One region of the Priestia sp. HNGD-A6 genome, then DNA from elsewhere that is predicted to be linked to it. Evidence: riboswitches for the same ligand, from Rfam matches in the RefSeq annotation. Region 1 holds a riboswitch; each other region holds the start of a gene.
What was found. Region 1 has a riboswitch for cyclic di-AMP ahead of SCI76_RS20340 (dicarboxylate/amino acid:cation symporter). Riboswitches for the same ligand answer to the same signal wherever they lie in the genome.
Positions count from the first base shown of each region.

Region 2: linked by a shared signal. The riboswitch ahead of SCI76_RS11785 (cation:dicarboxylate symporter family transporter) and the one ahead of SCI76_RS20340 (dicarboxylate/amino acid:cation symporter) in region 1 are both predicted to bind cyclic di-AMP.
Region 3: linked by a shared signal. The riboswitch ahead of SCI76_RS21035 (TrkA family potassium uptake protein) and the one ahead of SCI76_RS20340 (dicarboxylate/amino acid:cation symporter) in region 1 are both predicted to bind cyclic di-AMP.
Region 4: linked by a shared signal. The riboswitch ahead of kdpF (K(+)-transporting ATPase subunit F) and the one ahead of SCI76_RS20340 (dicarboxylate/amino acid:cation symporter) in region 1 are both predicted to bind cyclic di-AMP.

Region 1 covers NZ_CP138621.1:3,985,931-3,990,758, reverse strand. The annotation lists gene SCI76_RS20345 (aspartate aminotransferase family protein) at 1-128, opposite strand, end outside; gene SCI76_RS20340 (dicarboxylate/amino acid:cation symporter) at 237-1,472, opposite strand; cyclic di-AMP (ydaO/yuaA leader) riboswitch at 1,653-1,807, opposite strand; gene SCI76_RS20335 (NAD(P)/FAD-dependent oxidoreductase) at 2,410-3,879, opposite strand; gene SCI76_RS20330 (PAS domain S-box protein) at 4,160-4,828, opposite strand, start outside.
Region 2 covers NZ_CP138621.1:2,340,200-2,345,027, forward strand. The annotation lists gene SCI76_RS11775 (DedA family protein) at 1-244, opposite strand, end outside; gene ytvI (sporulation integral membrane protein YtvI) at 405-1,436, opposite strand; gene SCI76_RS11785 (cation:dicarboxylate symporter family transporter) at 1,650-2,909, opposite strand; cyclic di-AMP (ydaO/yuaA leader) riboswitch at 3,015-3,154, opposite strand; gene SCI76_RS11790 (undecaprenyl-diphosphate phosphatase) at 3,428-4,252, opposite strand; gene SCI76_RS11795 (hypothetical protein) at 4,711-4,828, shown strand, end outside.
Region 3 covers NZ_CP138621.1:4,119,746-4,124,573, reverse strand. The annotation lists gene SCI76_RS21045 (YjcZ family sporulation protein) at 11-91, opposite strand; gene SCI76_RS21040 (TrkH family potassium uptake protein) at 419-1,738, opposite strand; gene SCI76_RS21035 (TrkA family potassium uptake protein) at 1,742-2,401, opposite strand; cyclic di-AMP (ydaO/yuaA leader) riboswitch at 2,526-2,670, opposite strand; gene SCI76_RS21030 (carboxymuconolactone decarboxylase family protein) at 2,786-3,244, opposite strand; gene SCI76_RS21025 (Lrp/AsnC family transcriptional regulator) at 3,365-3,820, shown strand; gene SCI76_RS21020 (peptidyl-prolyl cis-trans isomerase) at 4,109-4,828, opposite strand, start outside.
Region 4 covers NZ_CP138621.1:4,834,476-4,839,303, forward strand. The annotation lists gene SCI76_RS25160 (CHY zinc finger protein) at 1-53, opposite strand, end outside; gene SCI76_RS25165 (undecaprenyldiphospho-muramoylpentapeptide beta-N-acetylglucosaminyltransferase) at 231-1,298, shown strand; cyclic di-AMP (ydaO/yuaA leader) riboswitch at 1,457-1,599, shown strand; gene SCI76_RS25170 (hypothetical protein) at 1,672-1,809, shown strand; cyclic di-AMP (ydaO/yuaA leader) riboswitch at 1,825-1,965, shown strand; gene kdpF (K(+)-transporting ATPase subunit F) at 2,263-2,343, shown strand; gene kdpA (potassium-transporting ATPase subunit KdpA) at 2,368-4,029, shown strand; gene kdpB (potassium-transporting ATPase subunit KdpB) at 4,051-4,828, shown strand, end outside.

The DNA.
Region 1 (4,828 bases):
GTAACTGCCCCTGACGAAGCATCTATGTACTTTTTTCCATCTTGGTCGTACAAATAAATTCCTTTTCCATATGAAATAACTGGGTAGTCGTCGTCGAGCAGCGGCTTTATCACATGGGTTTTATTCATTTCCGCACTCTCCTTTCAAACACACACTCTTATTAAACTGTATGCTGAAAAGAAGAGTTTCTTGCCAATAAAAAAAGCCCTAGCATATAGCTAGAACTTTTACACATATTAAGCTGATTGCGTTACAGATTTATCGATACGCTTTGCTTCTGACTCAGCCACAATAACGGCACACGCAGCGTCTCCTGTAATATTTACAGACGTACGAAGCATATCAAGCAAGCGATCAATTCCGATAATTAATCCGATACCTGCTACAGGCAGGCCAACCGAACTCAGTACCATCGCTAGCATAATAAGACCAACTCCCGGCACGCCTGCTGTACCAATACTAGCAAGCACCGCTGTCAACACAACCGTCACAAGAGCGCCCAACGACAGATCAACCCCGTATACTTGCGCAATAAAAATAGTCGCTACACCTTGCATAATTGCCGTTCCATCCATGTTAATAGTTGCACCTAATGGCTGAACAAAACTGCTGATAGACTCGGGGACACGAAGATTTTTTTGCGCCACATTCATTGAAATCGGAAGCGTTGCATTACTGCTTGATGTACTGAATCCAACTGTCATCGCAGGAGCAAAACCCTTAAAAAAATCAATAGGGTTACGTCTGGCCATAAGAGCGACTGATCCCCCATATGTTACGATTGAATGGATGAACAGCGCGAGCACGACTACAATCATGTATAGCCCCATCGCTTTAATTGCCTGCCAGCCTTGACTTCCAACCGCGGTTGCAAGAAGCCCAAATGTTCCGTACGGAGCAAACTTCATCACTAGATTCACAAGGTACATCATCAATTCATTTCCTTGCTCAAGTAAATTGTAAAGTCCTTTTGTTTTACTTCCAAGCATCGTGATACCAAAACCGATAAAGATAGAGAAAACGATAAGTTGAAGCATATTCCCTTCAGCCATCGCTTGAATTGGATTGACTGGAATCATATTTAAGAATGTCTCTCCAACCGGTGGTGCTTTTTCAGCTTCAAAAGAAGCGTTTTGTGTATCAAAAGATCCAAATGTACCCGGTTTAATTGCATACGCTAAAATTAAACCGATAATAATTGCAACGGTTGTTGTCACTAGGAAGTAGGAAACTGTTTTTGCCCCGATTCTTCCTAATTTTTTGGGATCTCCTAAACCTGCTACACCTAACGTGATAGAGAAAAACACAATTGGTACAACAAGCATTTTAATTAAGCTTAAGAAAATTTGGCCAAGCGGTGTAAACAAGTACTTGTCCAGCGGAGCAAAAGCACTTGGAGCAAAAGCATTGATTAACACTCCTACAATAGCACCAGCAATTAGCGCGATAATAATCTTTGTCGATAGCTTCATAGATTTACCTCCCGTAAATAAATTATATTAGAATGATTCTAACTACCATACTTATTTTACCATGCATTGAGGGCGATAACACTCAAAATATACAATATATTAAAAATTTTCAGATTAATAGTTTAGGAATATTTTTAGCTATACAAAAAACCATGAGAATATCATGGTTTCATAGACCTGTTATTCCCTCACTGAATGCTTACGGAGTTAGCTGTCGGATTCGGGTATGTGAGTTACCCTACTTGATTCATTCAAGATTCACCCCAAGTACATTACGCACAAATATGGGTCCTCCGTTCTCTTATAAAGCAAAAGAGATTAAGCAAATAATTTTCTTTAATATTTTTGCATGATAATAATTGTTACTTTAATTAAAATTCATTTTATATGTTTCTGTCAAGTTTTTATTCAAAAATAATGCATGATTTTATCGTAAAAAGTTGAGAATTGTTATATTTTAAAATATTTACATCATATTTCAATAAACCAAAAACACCTATTTAACAAGACTTACAATCTAATGGATAAAAAATTAATTCAAAAAATAGTTTATAAAGTGAACTTTCTTCTCATTAATACCATTCATAAATATGTATAATTATTCTAATATCCATGTGCTTTACTGCTTCCATAAATATTTTACTTATCAAAAAAATAACTCTTTCCAACTGTTGATTTTATCCTTGTACTGCTTGATATACACTCCTTAAAATTTCACTGACTTTATTGATGCGAAGAAATCGACACTATCAATTCCCCTTATTCTACTTAATTCTGCTCAAGATAGAAGTATAGATTTCCTACTATCTTTTAAAAAAGGAGCGGGTAATTATCATATAAAACTATCGGAGTTGGAGCGGTACAAGTTCTTTACTTTTTACTTATTCCCTCTCGTTGATTTAACCCATAAAAAAAGAGGCCGTGACGGCCTCTTTTTTTATACAGTAACAGGTTCAGAACTTGCTTTACGATTCTTTAATTTTTCAACAATGTCACGAGCTACCCACACACCACACGCACTTGCCTGCGCGAGTCCTCGCGTAATACCAGCTCCGTCTCCTCCCACGTATAAACCGGAAATTTCAGTTTCAAACTTATCGTTTAACTTCGGACGGGCGGAGTAAAATTTCGCTTCCACACCGTAAAACAGCGTATGTTCAGATGCTAACCCAGGCGTTACATGATCCAGTGCTTCTGTCATTTCAATTAAGCTTTTCATTGTATTGTATGGAAGCACTAAACCCAAATCACCAGGGACAGCTTCTTTTAACGTTGGTTCTAAAAAGCCTTCTTTAATTCGATTCGCTGTTGAACGGCGCCCCTTTAAAATATCTCCATACTTTTGAACAACTAAGCCTCCGTTTGACAGCATATTAGCTAATCTTGATACTTCGTGCGCATATTCGTTCGGCTGATCAAATGGATCCGAAAATTTATGAGAAACAAGCAGCGCAAAGTTCGTATTTTGACTTCCAAGCTTCGGATCTTTGTATGCGTGTCCATTTGCTAACATAATCCCTGAATGATTCTCTACTACCACATGCCCTGAAGGATTGCTGCAGAACGTTCTGACTCTTGTACCTACAGACGTATTGTAAATAAATTTCCCTTCGTACAAGTGCTTGTTGATTTCTTCCATAACAACGTTAGATGTTTCTACTCGAACACCGATGTCTACTTGATTGTTAATCATTTTCAAACGGCGTTTTTTTAGTAAGTCGCTCATCCACTTCGAGCCGTCTCGACCTGGTGAAACCACGACTTTATCAGCCGTAATTCTGTCACCATTCTTCAATTCAATACCGCGCACGATATGCTGACCATCTTGTTTGTCTGTTATTAAATCGGCTACTTCCGTTTTATACTGCATATCAATTTTTTCTTTTAAGTATTCATAAATGCTTTTTAAAATTTCTAAATTTTGCTCTGTTCCTAAATGACGCACTTGGGCACGCAATAGCTTTAATCCTGCTGCGTATCCGCGTTTTTCAATTTCACGAACTTTATCAGTTAACGGATCCGTAATCGTATCGGTTGCTCCGTGTTTTAAATTAATTTCATCCACGTATTTAATTAAATCTACCACCTGTGATTCAGACAGATAATCCGTCATCCAGCCTCCAAATTCACTGGTGATATTAAACTTCCCGTCTGAATATGCGCCGGCTCCACCGAAACCATTTGTGATAGAACAAGCAGGCAAACAGCCAGCAAACTCTTTTCTGCCAACTGCAGGCGGACATTTTTCAATTTTTTTCTGAAGAATCGGACAATTACGTCGATAGATATCGTGTCCTTTATCGATTAATAAAATAGTTGCTTCCGGTAATTTTAACGTTAGCTCATAGCAAGTAAAAATCCCAGCGGGTCCTGCCCCTACCACAATAACATCATAATTTGAGTTCATTGTACATTCTCCCATCATCTTTTTTCTTTGGGTAAAAGATAAAAGTTATTGACCGAATTTTCTTTTTTTATTATCATTCGGTTATTTTCTAGCCATTTGATAATATATCAAAAACAAACCCTTTAGTCAACAATATACACGAACATTAAAATAAAAAAATAAAAAAAACATTCGTTTTTATTTTAACCAAATAAAAACCAGCGAACGAATAGCAAGCGCTACGAAATGTTCACTGGTTCTTTAATATACGGAAGAGCAATTTCTACTTTTGTTCCTACTCCTACTTTACTCGCAAATGAAATATGCCCTTGATGCTGTTGATTATTCGGTAGCTAATCATTAATCCTAGCCCTGTTCCTGTTTGTTTGGTGGAATAAAATGGTTCACCTAGCCGAGCTAAAGATTGCTCATCAATTCCACATCCTTCATCCTCGATAATGACCATGCCGTATTCATTTCTTTTCTCAACGGTAACTTTAACTGTACCTTTGCTCATTGACTCAAGCGCATTTTGAATTAAATTAATAAAAACTTGTTTAAGCGCATTTTCTTCACAAAAGATTGTAATCTCATCACTAATCTCATTAATAATACGACAATTTTTATAATTGGCGTGTGTATCTAATAGTAATGTCACGTGACGTATGATTTGATTGAGACTTTTCGGATGGTATGAATTTTCAATTTTAGGCTTGGCCAGCGTTAAAAATTCTTGAATAATGGATTCGACGCGATTCAATTCTTCAAGCATAATATCATTGTATTCTTCATTATACTGTTTCGATGCTTTTAGCAGCTGAATAAACCCTTTAATCGCCGTCATTGGATTACGGATTTCATGTGCTACTCCTGCCGCTAGCTTGCTCACCATTGTAAGCTTTTCAGATTTGCTTGCCATTTCATCATATTTTTTTCGATCCGTTACGTCGCGAATAATATACTGAATGGC
Region 2 (4,828 bases), 1.6 Mb from region 1:
TTAAAACTAGCGGTCGTCCACCGTAACGTCCCAGTGCATAAAGAGTCAACGGTCCACACACACCGCCTACTGTACCTGCAAGGATAGCCAGATACAAGTTCATATCACCTTGGTACACCCAATACCCTACTAAAGGTAAAACAAGCTCTGCGGGGACAAACTCAAACGTTAATGCTAAAATTACGCCAAAATAAGAGAGCTGTTTTAGCGCTTCAATTAAAGAAAGTAAAACCGACTCTAACAAAAATTCTCCTCCTCATGTCATTAAATCTAAGACTGCAAAACTATAATTTAGCCGATTGATAGATAAAAACCAACGCGACATAGTTTTTTCCTTTCCCTCTTTACGTATGACGTACTACAAAAGTTTCAATAAAAAAAAGCGCTAGTTTTATCCAGCGCTTTTATAGTTTAAAGTTAATTTGAATAATACCTACTTTACGAAGAGCATCGTATAAAATAACTAAAGCCGGTCCTAAAAACAACCCGACAAAACCTAAAAGTTTAAATCCAATGTACAAACTAACTAATGCAGCCAAAGGTGAAATACCCATATTTGTAGAAAATACTTTTGGTTCTACTACACGTCTTACTACCGTAATGACTCCAAATAGAATAAATAAGCCGATTGCTAATGAGTCATGTCCTTGCGTAAGAGCAAAAATCCCCCATGGAACGAGCACCGAGCCTGTCCCAAGGATTGGTAAGATATCGACAATTACAATTAATAAACTAAGCAGCGCGGTATACGGAACATCTAATAGCCAAAGCCCTACATAAGCCATTACAAACGTCATGACACTTAAAATAATTTGTGCCTTAATAAAACCAACCCCCGCTTGGATAAGCTGAGTGATGACAACTTGTAGCTTATATTTCGTTTCTTCTGTTAAAAATGACTTAATTTTATTTTTAATAGCAGGCAGCTCAAGGCTGATAAATACAAGCGCTACTAAATAAATAAGAAACTCTAATAGAAACCCAGGAACAGTAGCGGCAAAGCTAATGATGATTTCTACCGTACTTTTTAATAGAGAATCTAATGAATTTACGGTTTTTTCAAGCGTGCGCTCGATAGAAGAAATCACTTCCGTAGGAAGAGCGTTTGAATAGTACTTCCACTTAATAATAGTTGGATAAATTGCGGTTTCATAGATTTCTTTTACAAATGAAGGCGCTATTTTTGAAAGAGCTACCACTTGCGTAACGATTGTCCGAACAATAAAAAATCCAATAAGTATGAGCGAAACAACATATAAAATGAAGGTCATAAGCACTGCATAGACTCTCTTCATTTTAAAAGATTGATATAATTTTTGAACAATACCCTCAAGTGCTAATGCTGTTAATAAAGCAAACACAATCGGTAAACTGTAAGGGATTAACAAACATACGATTACTATCGAGGCGATGACCCATATTCGCTTTTTCCACATACTCTACTATCCCCCAACTAGCTAAGCTATCTCTATATTTATTGATAAAGAAAGGAACCAGTGACTGCTTTTATGTAAGAATAAAATTTGGATATATTTATACCTGATGTTACATATTATAGGTTCAATTTCCATAATAATAAAGGAATTATTATGAAAAAAGCTACTTATTCTAATTTTTTGAATAGAATAAGTAGCTTTTTAATTTATAAATTAGCCGGCTCTCATGACCTCTGTACCTTTTTTAGGGTCAAATTTACCTTCAGATTTAGACATCACAATTGCTGCTAGTGTGTTTCCTACTAAGTTAACAACCGTACGTGCCATATCCATGATTCTGTCTACTCCCGCAATGAAGGCTAATCCTTCTGCCGGAACGCCGATTGTTCCAAGAGTAGCTAGTAATACAACAAATGATGTTCCTGGCACTGCAGCCATTCCTTTAGATGTAACCATCAATACAAGAATGAGCGTCAGCTGTTGAACGATCGTTAAATCAATACCATACACTTGCGCTAAGAATAACGCTGCAATCGCTTGATAAAGAACAGAACCATCTAGGTTAAATGTATAACCAATTGGTACAACGAACGATACGATAGCTTTTGGACAGCCCATCTTTTCAAGCTTTTCCATAATACGCGGAAGAACTGTCTCAGAACTAGATGTACTGTATGCTAACAACAGTTCATCTTTCATATAGCGGAATAAGTGGAAAATGTTAATTCCTGCCCATTTCGCAATTCCTCCTAATACAACAAGTAGGAAGAAAATTAACGCTAAGTAAACTAAGATAACAAGCTTTCCTAATGAAAGGAGTGACTCTAAACCGAATTTCGAAACTGTGACACCAATTAAAGCAAATACTCCAATCGGAGCCACTTTCATTACTAGGTTTACCACGTGAAACATTGCGTGAGAAACGCCGTCAAAGAATTGAACAACAGGCTTTCCTCTTTCTCCAATTGCCGCTACTCCAAGTGCGAACAATACTGTAAAGAAGATAATTGCTAGCATGTCCCCTTCAACAATTGACTGGAAAAAGTTTGTCGGAACAATGTGTAAGAATGTTTCAGCCACTGACTTTCCTTCTTGCTGTTTGGATGTTTCAACGTATTGTGAAATATCACTCTTCTGTGCTGAATGAATGTCTACACCTTGCCCAGGATGAAAAATATTAGCAACCAATACACCGATTATAATTGCAAAAGTCGTAATAATTTCAAAATAGAGAATGGTTTTAACGCCGAGCTTTCCGACCTGTTTACCGCTTCCTGCTCCTGCAACTCCAACGACTAAGCTTGAGATAACAATTGGAATAACAATCATCTTAATTAATCTTAAAAATAGGTCTCCTAGCGGCTGTAGGTATGTTACTACACGCGGATCGTTAAACCAAATTACTCCTACAAGAACACCGAGGATTAAACCGGTAAAAATCTGCGTAGCCAAACCAAAACGAATTTTTTTCATAGATGTACCTCCCCAAAGATGTATGACATTTGTATATACTTTTCTGAAAAAACAAAAAAGACTATTCTTAAGAAAGAACAGCCTTTTACTTACGCTATTTTGGGCTCTTTCTCTCAATAAAGCAAACGAGGTTAACTGTCGGATTCGGAATTGAGAGTTTCCTACCTTTTGTAAGGATTCACCCCAAGGCAGCTTTACTGCCGATAATGATTCCCCCGCTCTATACGATTAAGCTTATTATTCAATTTTTATAAAATTAAAACGATCTATACGTTGTCATACGTTTTTTACAGTCAATAAAACTAAACAGAAGTCTTACTTTTACTTAACTTTATACTGCACAAATATTAATTTACTATTTTTCGACACGTTTTGTCAATACCCATGTTTATAAAACGCTTTCAAAAGACAATAATATATATTTATGCAAAAAAGCTATTGCAATGTTGCAATAGCTTTTTCTTGCTTTTTAAGTCTTTATCAGAAGTTTAAATGGCTATAAAATACGCTTATTTATTTTATAAAAATACAAAATATAGAATAGCCGCTAAGACAATTCGATAAATGGCAAACGGAACTAATTTAATGCGGTTGATTAATTTTAAGAAGAAGCGAATCGATATAAGCGCAAAAATAAAGGCGCTGATAAAACCAGCAATAAAAAACGGTAGTGCATCTGATGTGAAATATTGCCAGTTTTTAACCAATGAAAGTCCACTTGCTCCTGCCATAATTGGCACTGCCATAATAAATGTAAAATCTGCGGCTGCCTTATGGCTCATTCCAAGAAGAACCCCTCCTGAAATCGTTGAGCCTGAACGAGAAAAACCTGGCCAAAGAGCAATACATTGAAACAGTCCTATACCTAGTGCTTGTCCATAAGACATTTGGTCCACCGTCTCTACACGCGGACGTTTAGGTCCAAACAAATCTGCTAGAATCATTAATACAGCTCCGACCACTAAGCCAATTAGCACCGTATTTAAAGAAAACAAATGTTCATCAATGTAATCATCAAACAAAAGTCCTAACACTCCTGCGGGTAACAAACCAACAATTACCTGCATTAAATTTAAGCGATTTGTCGGTCCAATTGCAGCAGCTGGTTTTTTTCCCAATCCTAATAAATTAATAAAACGATCTTTAAAAATAACAACTACTGCTAAGATCGACCCTAGCTGAATAACAATCTTAAATGTATTAGCTACTGGAGATGAAAATAATTCTTTTGAATTTAACCACAGGTCATCCACAATAATCATATGCCCAGTTGACGAAACAGGAGCAAACTCTGTTAAACCTTCTACAATCCCTAAAATGATTGCTACAATAATTTCCCACATAAAGCTATGTACCTTGCCTTTCTTTCAAATTAATAAGCTTATCGCTTCGTTTTACATGCTCAACTATTTTCCTATTTTGACACTTGCTTTTTTATCATAATTGTTAAAACTATGAAATACAATGTGTATTTGCAAAAAGATAAGAATCTTTAATAATTTGTAATAAAAAGCTTACATGCTACAACCAAAAAACACGATATCAGCTTTTATTTATTTTAAAAAGCAGTCACTATGTTCGGTATAAATTCTGGTCCCTTAGCTAAAAATGAATCATCTAGACTATTTTTCTTTAGTGTGAAAAAATGACTAAATCATTATGTTTTTTCCATCCCCCTTTACTGTCATCTATCATTTTAATCCAATAGGGCTGACTTATACGACATATCCCCTAAGTAATTTGAAACTTTTTTCTCTCTTTTCTCGTATATAGTAGTATCTTTTTTAGGAGGCTTTTTACTATGAATGGAAATGTACGTACAATGAAATGGGTCACTGCTGGGTATGAAGCCTTGCTGGGAATTCCTTTAATTGGCGCGGGGATTGTTATGGGCTTTAGCTATACTCCTCTTTTTATTG
Region 3 (4,828 bases), 130 kb from region 1:
AAGTTAACGTTTAAAAGCGAAAGCCAGACGCACCTACAATAACAAGTAAAACAAATAACACAACGATTAACGCAAAATTTTGTTTTCCCACGTACCATCCCTCACTTCCTGTTATCTGCTTTTAGTGTATGCAACAGCTTGGCAAAATGTTTAGGACAGGGGTGCGGATTTTTCCAATGAGAAAAACCTTCAAATTTCGCCAAAAAAAGTGAATCATATTTTTGTTTCTTTCGTTATATATAGTAAGAGATTTTTTTACTATAAAAAAGGAGGGGCTTTAATGCGCCGACATTCCAAATTGCCCATTGTTCTTGTTTTTGCCTTCTTTTTATTCATCGCAACTGTTTTGTGCGTAACCTCTTATATGTCTTGAACGTATAAATAATATAAAAAAATCGCCTCATCGAAGGCGATTTTTCTATCCTAGCATTATATCTTCGTTTGGATAGCGAACGGCTTCACGCTTTTGCTTAGATAATGAAAACGCAAGCGTTAATGGCCCCACTTTTCCTAAAAACATGATAAAGATAATAATCACGCGTCCAAAGTACGAAAGTTCAGGAGTCGCTCCCATCGATAAACCTACTGTTCCAAACGCAGAAACAACTTCAAACATAATTTTTACAAACGGCAGGTTTTCCGAAATATTTAACAGGAAGATGGCCCCAAACACAAACATAATTGAAATCATCGTAATGGCTAGTGCCTTAAACACATGAAGAGGAAGAAGTCGTCTCTTTAGCAGCACAATATCTTCCCTGCTTCGTAAAAATGCCCATACAGAAAAGACAATCACCACAAACGTCGTGAGTTTGATACCCCCTCCTGTTGACGCACTCCCTGCACCAATGAACATCAATAAAACCATTAAAAACACCGTTGCGTCATGCAAATGAGCTAAATCAATTGTATTAAAGCCAGCGGTTCTTGTTGTTACCGCTTGAAAATAAGAAGCCCATACTTTGTCTCCTAATGATAAATTTCCGAGCGTATGCGAATTGCTGTACTCTAAGAAAAAAATAAAAAGCATGGCAATCACGTTAATGGCGAACGTGCTGATAATCATAATTTTTGAATGCAGCGTTAGTTTTTTATACGATTTTTTCACCCACATATCAGCAAGGACGGTAAACCCTAACCCACCAATAATAAAGAGAAAAGAAATCGTGATGTTAATAATAGGATCTCCTACATACTGAACTAAGTTATCAGACAGTAGTCCGAACCCTGCGTTATTAAAAGCCGAAATCGAATGAAACAAGCTAAAGAACAGCCCCTTAGACCATCCGAATTCCGGAACCCAGCGTATCGCTAAAAAGATCAGTGCAACAAACTCAATTAAAAATGAAAAGATGAACAACCTTTTAACTAGCAGCACAACTCCACCGACGCTCGTCTGATTTAATGCCTGCTGAACGAGCATACGCTCTTTAAATCCAATTTTTTTACCTAGCATCATAAAAATCAGCACGGCAAATGACATAATGCCAAGACCGCCTATTTGAATTAACAGCATAATAATGGTTTGACCGATGACGGTAAAACGCGTACCTGTATCTACGACGGCTAAGCCGGTCACTGTCATAGCGGAAGTAGATGTAAAAAGGGCGTCTACCCACCGGATTGGCTCAGTAGTAGAAAAAGGCATCATCAATAGAAGAGCACCAATAATAATTCCTCCGCCAAAAATGGAAACAAGAAGCTGCGGAGGAGTTAGTTTAATGATTTGTTTTTTCATGAGTTAAACTCCTTCTTCTTCAAAACGGTTTAAATCGCGATTATGTCCGATAACAATCAGCATATCTCCTTGTTCAATTATTTCATGCGCGGTAGGCGAAATCACCATTTCCCCGTCTTTTCGCTGAAAGCCGATAATATTGCAGCCGTACTTGGCACGGATATTTAAATCAAACAGCGTTTTATTATGAAGCTTTTTAGAAGCGACAATTTCGACAATACTATAATCCTTTGACAGTTCAATGTAATCAATGATTTTTTCTGACACCACGTGATGAGCAATACGCTTCGCAATATCGCGCTCAGGGTGAATGACTTTGTCCGCTCCTATTTTCTCCAGCACTTTTTGATGATACATATTCACCGCTTTTACCCATACTTGCTTAACGCCCATATCTTTTAAAAGCATCGTTGCAAGCACGCTTGCTTCGATATCGTCTCCAAACGAAATAAGAGCATGATCAACGTTACGAATGCCTAGCCCTTTTAAGCTAGCTTCATCAATTGCGTTCGCTTGCACGACATATGTAGCTGAGTTGCTATATTTCTTTACTACCTCCTGATTGCGGTCGATAGCGAGCACATCCACATCCAAATTAGCAAACTCTTCAACCAAACTGCCTCCAAAACGACCTAATCCCAATACAGCAAACTGTTTTTTCATAATGTATTTATTCCTTTCTTCAACTGCTGTGTGTTCTCTTAGCTTATACTTTTTCTAAAAAATTACATGTTTTTCTTAAAAAAAGCGCAAAAAAACACAGGAAGGCTCCTGTGTTTTTTCACACTCTTCCCCCTCAAAACGCTTGCGAAGTTAGCTGTCGGGTTCGGGTTTTAAGAGTAACCCTACCTTTTTAAGGATTCACCCCGGAGCACAATATGTGCGTAAATAATGGGTCCTCCGCTCCGTAATGGATTAAGCGATTTTTATTCAAATGTCTATGATCTATTTTTTAGAATAATCGATTCGATTCATGATACGTTTCACTTCACGAAAGCTATCTTACTCCTGTGGATTTTGTCTGTCAAGATATTTTTAGGGAAGACATCACTTGCGCTGCAAACTGCAAAAATCATATAAATCTAAACTGACAATCAGTTTGTGAAATTGATCAAACAAATTAATAACAGCCAAAAGCTCTAATAGCTGCGTATCACTGTAAAATTTCTTTAATTGATCCATATCAGCATCCGTCAAATCCCTTGGACGCACTCGGTATACATCTATAAATCGAAACAGCAGTCGATCTTTTTCTTCCAGCTCTTTTTCTCTTAACACTTTTTGATTAAGCGTCTTATCGCCTACATATGACATGCTCATACACGTCTCACAGCCGTTAACACCTGCTAGATAAAGCCTGATTTTTTCCTTAGTCTCTCTTTTTACTATATCACTGTTCCAAAGCTTGTCGTATAGCTCATCATACAACCTTTTTACATCTGGAATTAAGTTCAGTGCTTTTTCAAAATTTGTTCCCTCTTCGTTTGTTAACAAAACTCTTGCCATTTTTTACTCACTCCTTTTTAATTATTATAGTAAGAAAAATGGAGATTTCAGATAACAAATAAAACATATTATCTGCTATTACTAATCAAATGAAACATTAATATGAAAGAAGGTTTTCAATTGAAAATTGATGAAATTGATTTATCGATTTTGCAGGCACTGCAGCAAAACAGCCGTCTTTCCTTAAGAGAGCTAGGAAAACAAATTAACCTGTCTCCTCCTTCAGTGGCAGAGCGAGTAAGACAGCTAGAGAGCTTTGGTATTATAAAAGGATATACAATCGATATTGATTATGAAAAGCTGCAGTTGCCCGTCTCGTGTTTTATTGAAGTAACCATGAAAAACGGAGAGCACGAGCGTTTTAAACGATTTATTTCTCAGTATCCCTATGCTTTATTCTGTGAACGCATCGCCGGACAGGCTTGCTTCATTACAAAGCTTCAGCTTCCTCACCTGCACGTACTCGAGCAATTTATTAACGAAATTACACCTTATGCCAAAACGATTTCACACATCGCCCTTTCTCACGTGGAGATGTCTTCTGCATTATTGAGTCATTTAAAAGATGAAAAGTGATTGAAACATACGTTCACCGTACTAACGAAAAGATCCGAACGATTCATCGTTCGGATCTTCTTTCCACTAAACTACTTCTGTCCTAGCCTCTTTTATTCGTCCAAAAGCATAAAAAATAACCCTCCAAAGCTGGAGGGTATAAATTTTCCGAATAATGAAAGTTTTACAACTTCATTCTATCAGGTACCGACATTTCTGTCTACTTAAAAATGTAAAAGAGCTCTCTATTAATAGAAAGCTCTTTTACCTGCTTGTTTTTTGAAAACAATCAATCTATATAAAAGGGAACTACCTAAGGTTGAAAGTCACGTGAAACCTTGGCAGTTGATCCTGGATATACCGGTTGATATGATTCAAAACAAGTTCTTTCATCATTTCTTCTTTGACTTCTGATTCCGTTTTTTTATCTTTTTGTTTTAAAATAAGAATATAATAGACTTTACCCATTTTAATGGGCTTACTACACTCTCCGATGTGCTGTTTTTTTAAAACATCTATAAAAGAGGGAGATAGACTTGAAAGCTTTAGATTATCATCATTCTCTATTTTGCTGATGGTCTGGACATCAGCATATTTTTTTTGAACGTCTTGAAGCGATGTTCCTTTTTGCAGCTCAGCCGCAACGGTCTCGGCATCATGTAAAGTTGTAAAAGTTAGCTGCGAAAAAGATACGCGCGTTACATCATTCTCAATACGTGTATAGTAAGCGTCTAGTTCATCAGACGTAATTTGTTTACGGAAATATTCTTCTAATTTAAACTGATTTATTAGCTGTTTAGTTACATCGCTAGAACGAATGTGCAAGACTTCATAGCCTTGTTTTCTTGTATCTTCGTCATATGAACGTTTGATTTGTTTCCACATATCCTCGACTTTTTTCTGTACCCTGTCACTTGTCTTTAGATGCGAAATTAAGATTTTTTGCATGACAAGCTGCCGCAACAACTCTTTGCGGTAGCTTGTATCATTTAGCGGAGCATCGGGATTTAAGAACCCTTCAACTGCTAA
Region 4 (4,828 bases), 850 kb from region 1:
CGCGTTTCGGAATCCACTGTGTCACCTTTTACTGCAGGTACAGATTTGTTCATTATCATCACTCCTTATGAAAAGTATAGCATGCTTTTATACGCCTTATCATACATATGTAAAAAGAAAAATGCTATAATAAAACCATCGTTTTACATGTCAGATTGCATGCTAAAAAGATCAGATAAAAATTGATGTCAAAACAGATCGATTAAGTGAAGTAAAGAGAGGAAGAAAAAATGAGTAAGCAAGTTATCGTTTTTACCGGAGGCGGAACAGCTGGACACGTAACACCAAACATTGCCATCATGAAAGAATTAGACAGTGAAAAATGGGATATCCATTATGTCGGTTCTCACAATGGTATTGAGAAAGAATTAATTACAAAATTAAACGTTCCATATCATGCGATTTCAAGCGGGAAGCTGCGTCGATACGTAGATATGGAAAATGTAAAAGATGTATTTCGAGTAGCAAAAGGGGTTGGCGATGCACGTCGCGTGCTGAAAAAGTTAAAGCCTTCTCTTGTTTTTTCAAAAGGGGGTTTCGTCACAGTTCCTGTGGTAATGGCTGCTAAATCTTTAAACATTCCCGTGTTCATTCATGAAAGTGATTTAACACCGGGACTGGCAAATAAAATTGCGCAGAAATTTGCCACTAAAATTTTCACTTCTTTTGATGAAGCCGCAAACTACTTTCCAAAAGAAAAAGTGCAGGTTGTTGGTTCACCTATTCGAAAAGAGCTATTTAGCGGAAGCGCAGCGAACGGGGAAAGCTGGCTACGCTTTTATGATAAGCGCCCCATTTTAACGATTATGGGCGGAAGTTTAGGAGCACGCCGTATTAATGAAATCGTTCGAGAGTCTTTGCCTGAACTGCAAAAGAAATTCCAAATTGTACACCTTTGCGGAAAAGGCAATATTGATACAAGCCTTGAAAAAGAGTCGGGATACCGTCAGTTAGAATACGTAAACGAACAGCTTCCTGATGTTCTAGCGGCAACTGATTATGTGATTACACGCGGCGGATCCAATGCCATTTTTGAGTTTTTAGCTCTTCATAAACCGATGATGATTATTCCTTTATCAAAAGCACAGAGTCGCGGAGATCAAATTTTAAATGCACAATCCTTTAAGAAAAAAGGCTACTGTATGGTTGTAGAAGAAGAGCAGTTAACAAAAGAACTGTTTTTGCGTGAAGTAAATGAGCTTCAGCAGCAGGCAAGTACGATGAAGCGTACAATGCGTGAAGCAACAAAAACGGATGCCATTTCAATTCTTGTAAATGAAATTGAGAAAATGAGCTAAAAAAAGCGTTCTTATCTCCTCGATAAGAACGCTTTTTTCTTCTGAAATTATTATTTTAAAATAATGAATAAATATAGAAAAATAAAGCTTTTAAAATTTCAAAAAATGTTGTTGACAGTAAATTTTAACAGGAGTAAGATTACTCTCATGAAACGTTCCACTGTGAAACGCTGAGTCTTTTCTGAAAGAGAAGGAAAGAGCGGAGGACCCAATTATCAGGGGTGAATCTCTTAATTGAGTAGGGTTACTTTCTTGACCCGAACCCGTCAGCTAACTTCGTAAGCGTTAAGAGAGAGGATGGTGTAATCGTGGTCGTTTTCTATAACAGCGGATAGTACGCTCCTTTCAAAATATAGGTGAAAGGAGCGTCAGGATGCATTTATCTAAGCAAATGATTCAAATGATTGAATATCGGGCCATGTGCGATCAGCAATCTTTTGATCTAGCAAACCGCTATTTGTCTACGTTAGTTAATCAAAGTTTTAAACGCAGCAGTAAAAACTATTATTAAGTCTAAAAATTAAATAACAAAGATACGCTTAATCAATTATGAGCGGGGGACCCAATATTTTGTACGTATGTACTAGGGGTGAATCTCTTAACTGAGTAGGGTTACTTCCATAACCCGAATCCGACAGCTAACTCCGTAAGCGTTTTGGGAGTAAAAAATTCGTGTCAATCACGGCTTATTTGTCGTGCATTAAACCGCGGAAGAGAACTCTCTTCTGCGGTTTTTTAGTGGAAAAAAATAGCATCACGTCTCGCCTTTAGCTTTCTTGGACGTGATGGTTTATGTAAAGCAATAGTTACTAAGCTTAGAAGCTATCATTTTTGTTAGGAAACAGTTAGGAGGGAGCAACTTGGATATGATCATGCTTGGAACGCTTGCCATATTAACAGCTGCTATGTACGGAATTATTTGCTGGTCGTCTCATGTAGTAGACGAAAGAGAGGAGAAGTGAACATGTCGTTCATTTTGTTAGGTATTTCAGTTCTCGTTTTAATTTATTTAGTATATGTACTGTTAAATCCAGAACAATTTTAATAAGCGGAGGAATAAAACGTGGGGATTTTTCTACTATCAGTTGCGCTGCTGCTTGTTTTTGTAGCGCTTATTGCAAAGCGCGTAGGTATTTATATAGCGAATGTGTTTTCAAACGACAAAAACACTAGCTTGGTAGGAAAGATAGAAACAGTTATGTTTAAAGCAGCAGGAATTAAAGGGCTTAATCAGACGTGGAAGCAATATGCATTTGCTCTTGTTTTGGCGAATACGTTTATGATTTTTGTGGTGTACCTTATCTTCCGGTTTCAAGGGGTACTGCCGTTTAACCCAAGCCACATCAAAGGAATGGATCCGGCACTTGCTTTTAACACGGCCATTAGTTTTATGACAAATACGAACTTGCAGCACTACAGCGGCGAATCAGGTTTGTCCTATTTCTCGCAGATGGCCGCCATTGTATTTATGATGTTTGCTGCACCAGCAACGGCACTTGCAGTAGCAATCGCTTTTATTCGTGGGCTAGCAGGGAAGGAAATGGGAAACTTTTTTGTTGATTTTGTAAAGTCAATTACGCGTATTTTACTTCCTATCGCTTTTATAACAGGCATTTTATTTGCGTTTTTAGGTGTCCCTCAAACGTTAAGCGGGACTGTGACTGCCCATACATTAGAAGGAGCAACGCAGCAAATAGCAAGGGGACCAGTTGCTTCTTTTCTTTCAATCAAAGAGCTAGGAAACAACGGAGGGGGATTTTTTGGTGTCAATTCAGCTCATCCATTTGAAAATCCTAACGCGTTGAGCAATGTATTACAAATCGTCCTTATGCTGTTATTGCCAACAGCACTTCCTTTCACATACGGAAAAATGATCGGACAGCGTAAGCAAGGCCGCATCTTGTTTGTAGCGATGAGTATGCTGTTTATCGTTATTTTAAGCACAGCGTTTGTAACAGAGTGGGGAGGCAATCCAAGACTTGGTGCTTTTCATCTAAATGAAGCGAACGGTTATATGGAAGGGAAAGAAGTCCGTTTTGGTGTCGGCATGTCGACGCTTTACGCCATCGTGACGACAGCAAGTGAAACAGGTGCAGTCAACACCATGCACGATACCCTGACGCCTCTTACCGGGTTATTAACGCTTGGAAATATGATGTTAAATACCGTATTTGGCGGTGTCGGAGCAGGATTTATGAATGTTATGATGTACGTCATCATTGCCGTATTTTTATCAGGTTTAATGGTTGGAAGAACACCAGAATACGTAGGTAAAAAAATTGAAGGAAAAGAAATGAAACTCATTGCCGTGACGCTTATTCTGCAGCCGCTGCTAATTTTAGGAGGAACAGCCGTAGCGCTCACTACTCATTTAGGAATGGAAGGTATATCAAACCCTGGCTTTCACGGCTTAAGTCAGGCACTGTATGAATTTACGTCGTCAGCAGCAAACAATGGGTCCGGTTTTGAAGGACTCGGTGACGCAACGCCGTTTTGGAACATTTCTACGGGAATTGTTATGTATATTGGACGCTACTTCGGACTAATTACAATGCTGGCGGTATCGAGCTCACTAGCATCTAAGCAGCTTGTTCCCGAAACACCTGGAACATTTAAAACGGATACGTCTTTATTTAGCGGCATTTTAATTGGAACTACCGTTATTGTAGGAGCACTTACGTTTTTCCCCGTGCTTGTGCTTGGGCCGGTTGCTGAGTATTTAACACTGTAATCAAGAAAGCGGAGGATCATAATGAATAAACGGAATTTTGCAAATAATATTGAATTGGATCGCAACAGTCATATTCAAGGTTCTGTAGATAAACAAGCTTCATCGATTTTTATTCAATCAGTAAAGCAGGCGTTTATCAAGCTCAGCCCAAGAACGATGATAAAAAACCCTATCATGTTCGTAGTAGAAATCGGGTTTATAATTACGCTTTTTTTAGCCGTTGTTCCGGACCTTTTCGGAGAAAGTACAGTAAGCACAGGATTTAATGTTGCCGTATCTCTCGTGTTATTTTTCACCATTGTTTTTGCTAATTTTGCAGAAGCATTAGCAGAAGGACGAGGAAAAGCACAGGCAAACTCATTAAAGAAATCGAAAGGCGATATTACAGCTAATCAGCTTCAAAACGGGCAAATGATACAAGTTCCGGCATCGCAACTAAAAAAAGGAGACATCGTCGTCGTTTCACAAGGCGAAATGATTCCTGGAGATGGAGAAATTATTAAAGGACTGGCGTCTGTTGATGAATCGGCCATTACGGGGGAATCGGCACCTGTTATGAAAGAAGCAGGCGGGGATTTTAACTCTGTAACGGGAGGTACAAGAGTTGTCAGCGATGAAATTACAATTAAAATTACGTGTGAGCAAGGTGAATCATTTTTAGATAAAATGATTTCGCTTGTTGAAGGAGCAGAGCGTCAAAAAACGCCAAATGAAATTGCGCTAAACACGGTTTTGACAAGTTTGACGATTATTTTTTTACTAGTTGTTGTGACGCTTCCTGTCTTTACAAACTATTTAC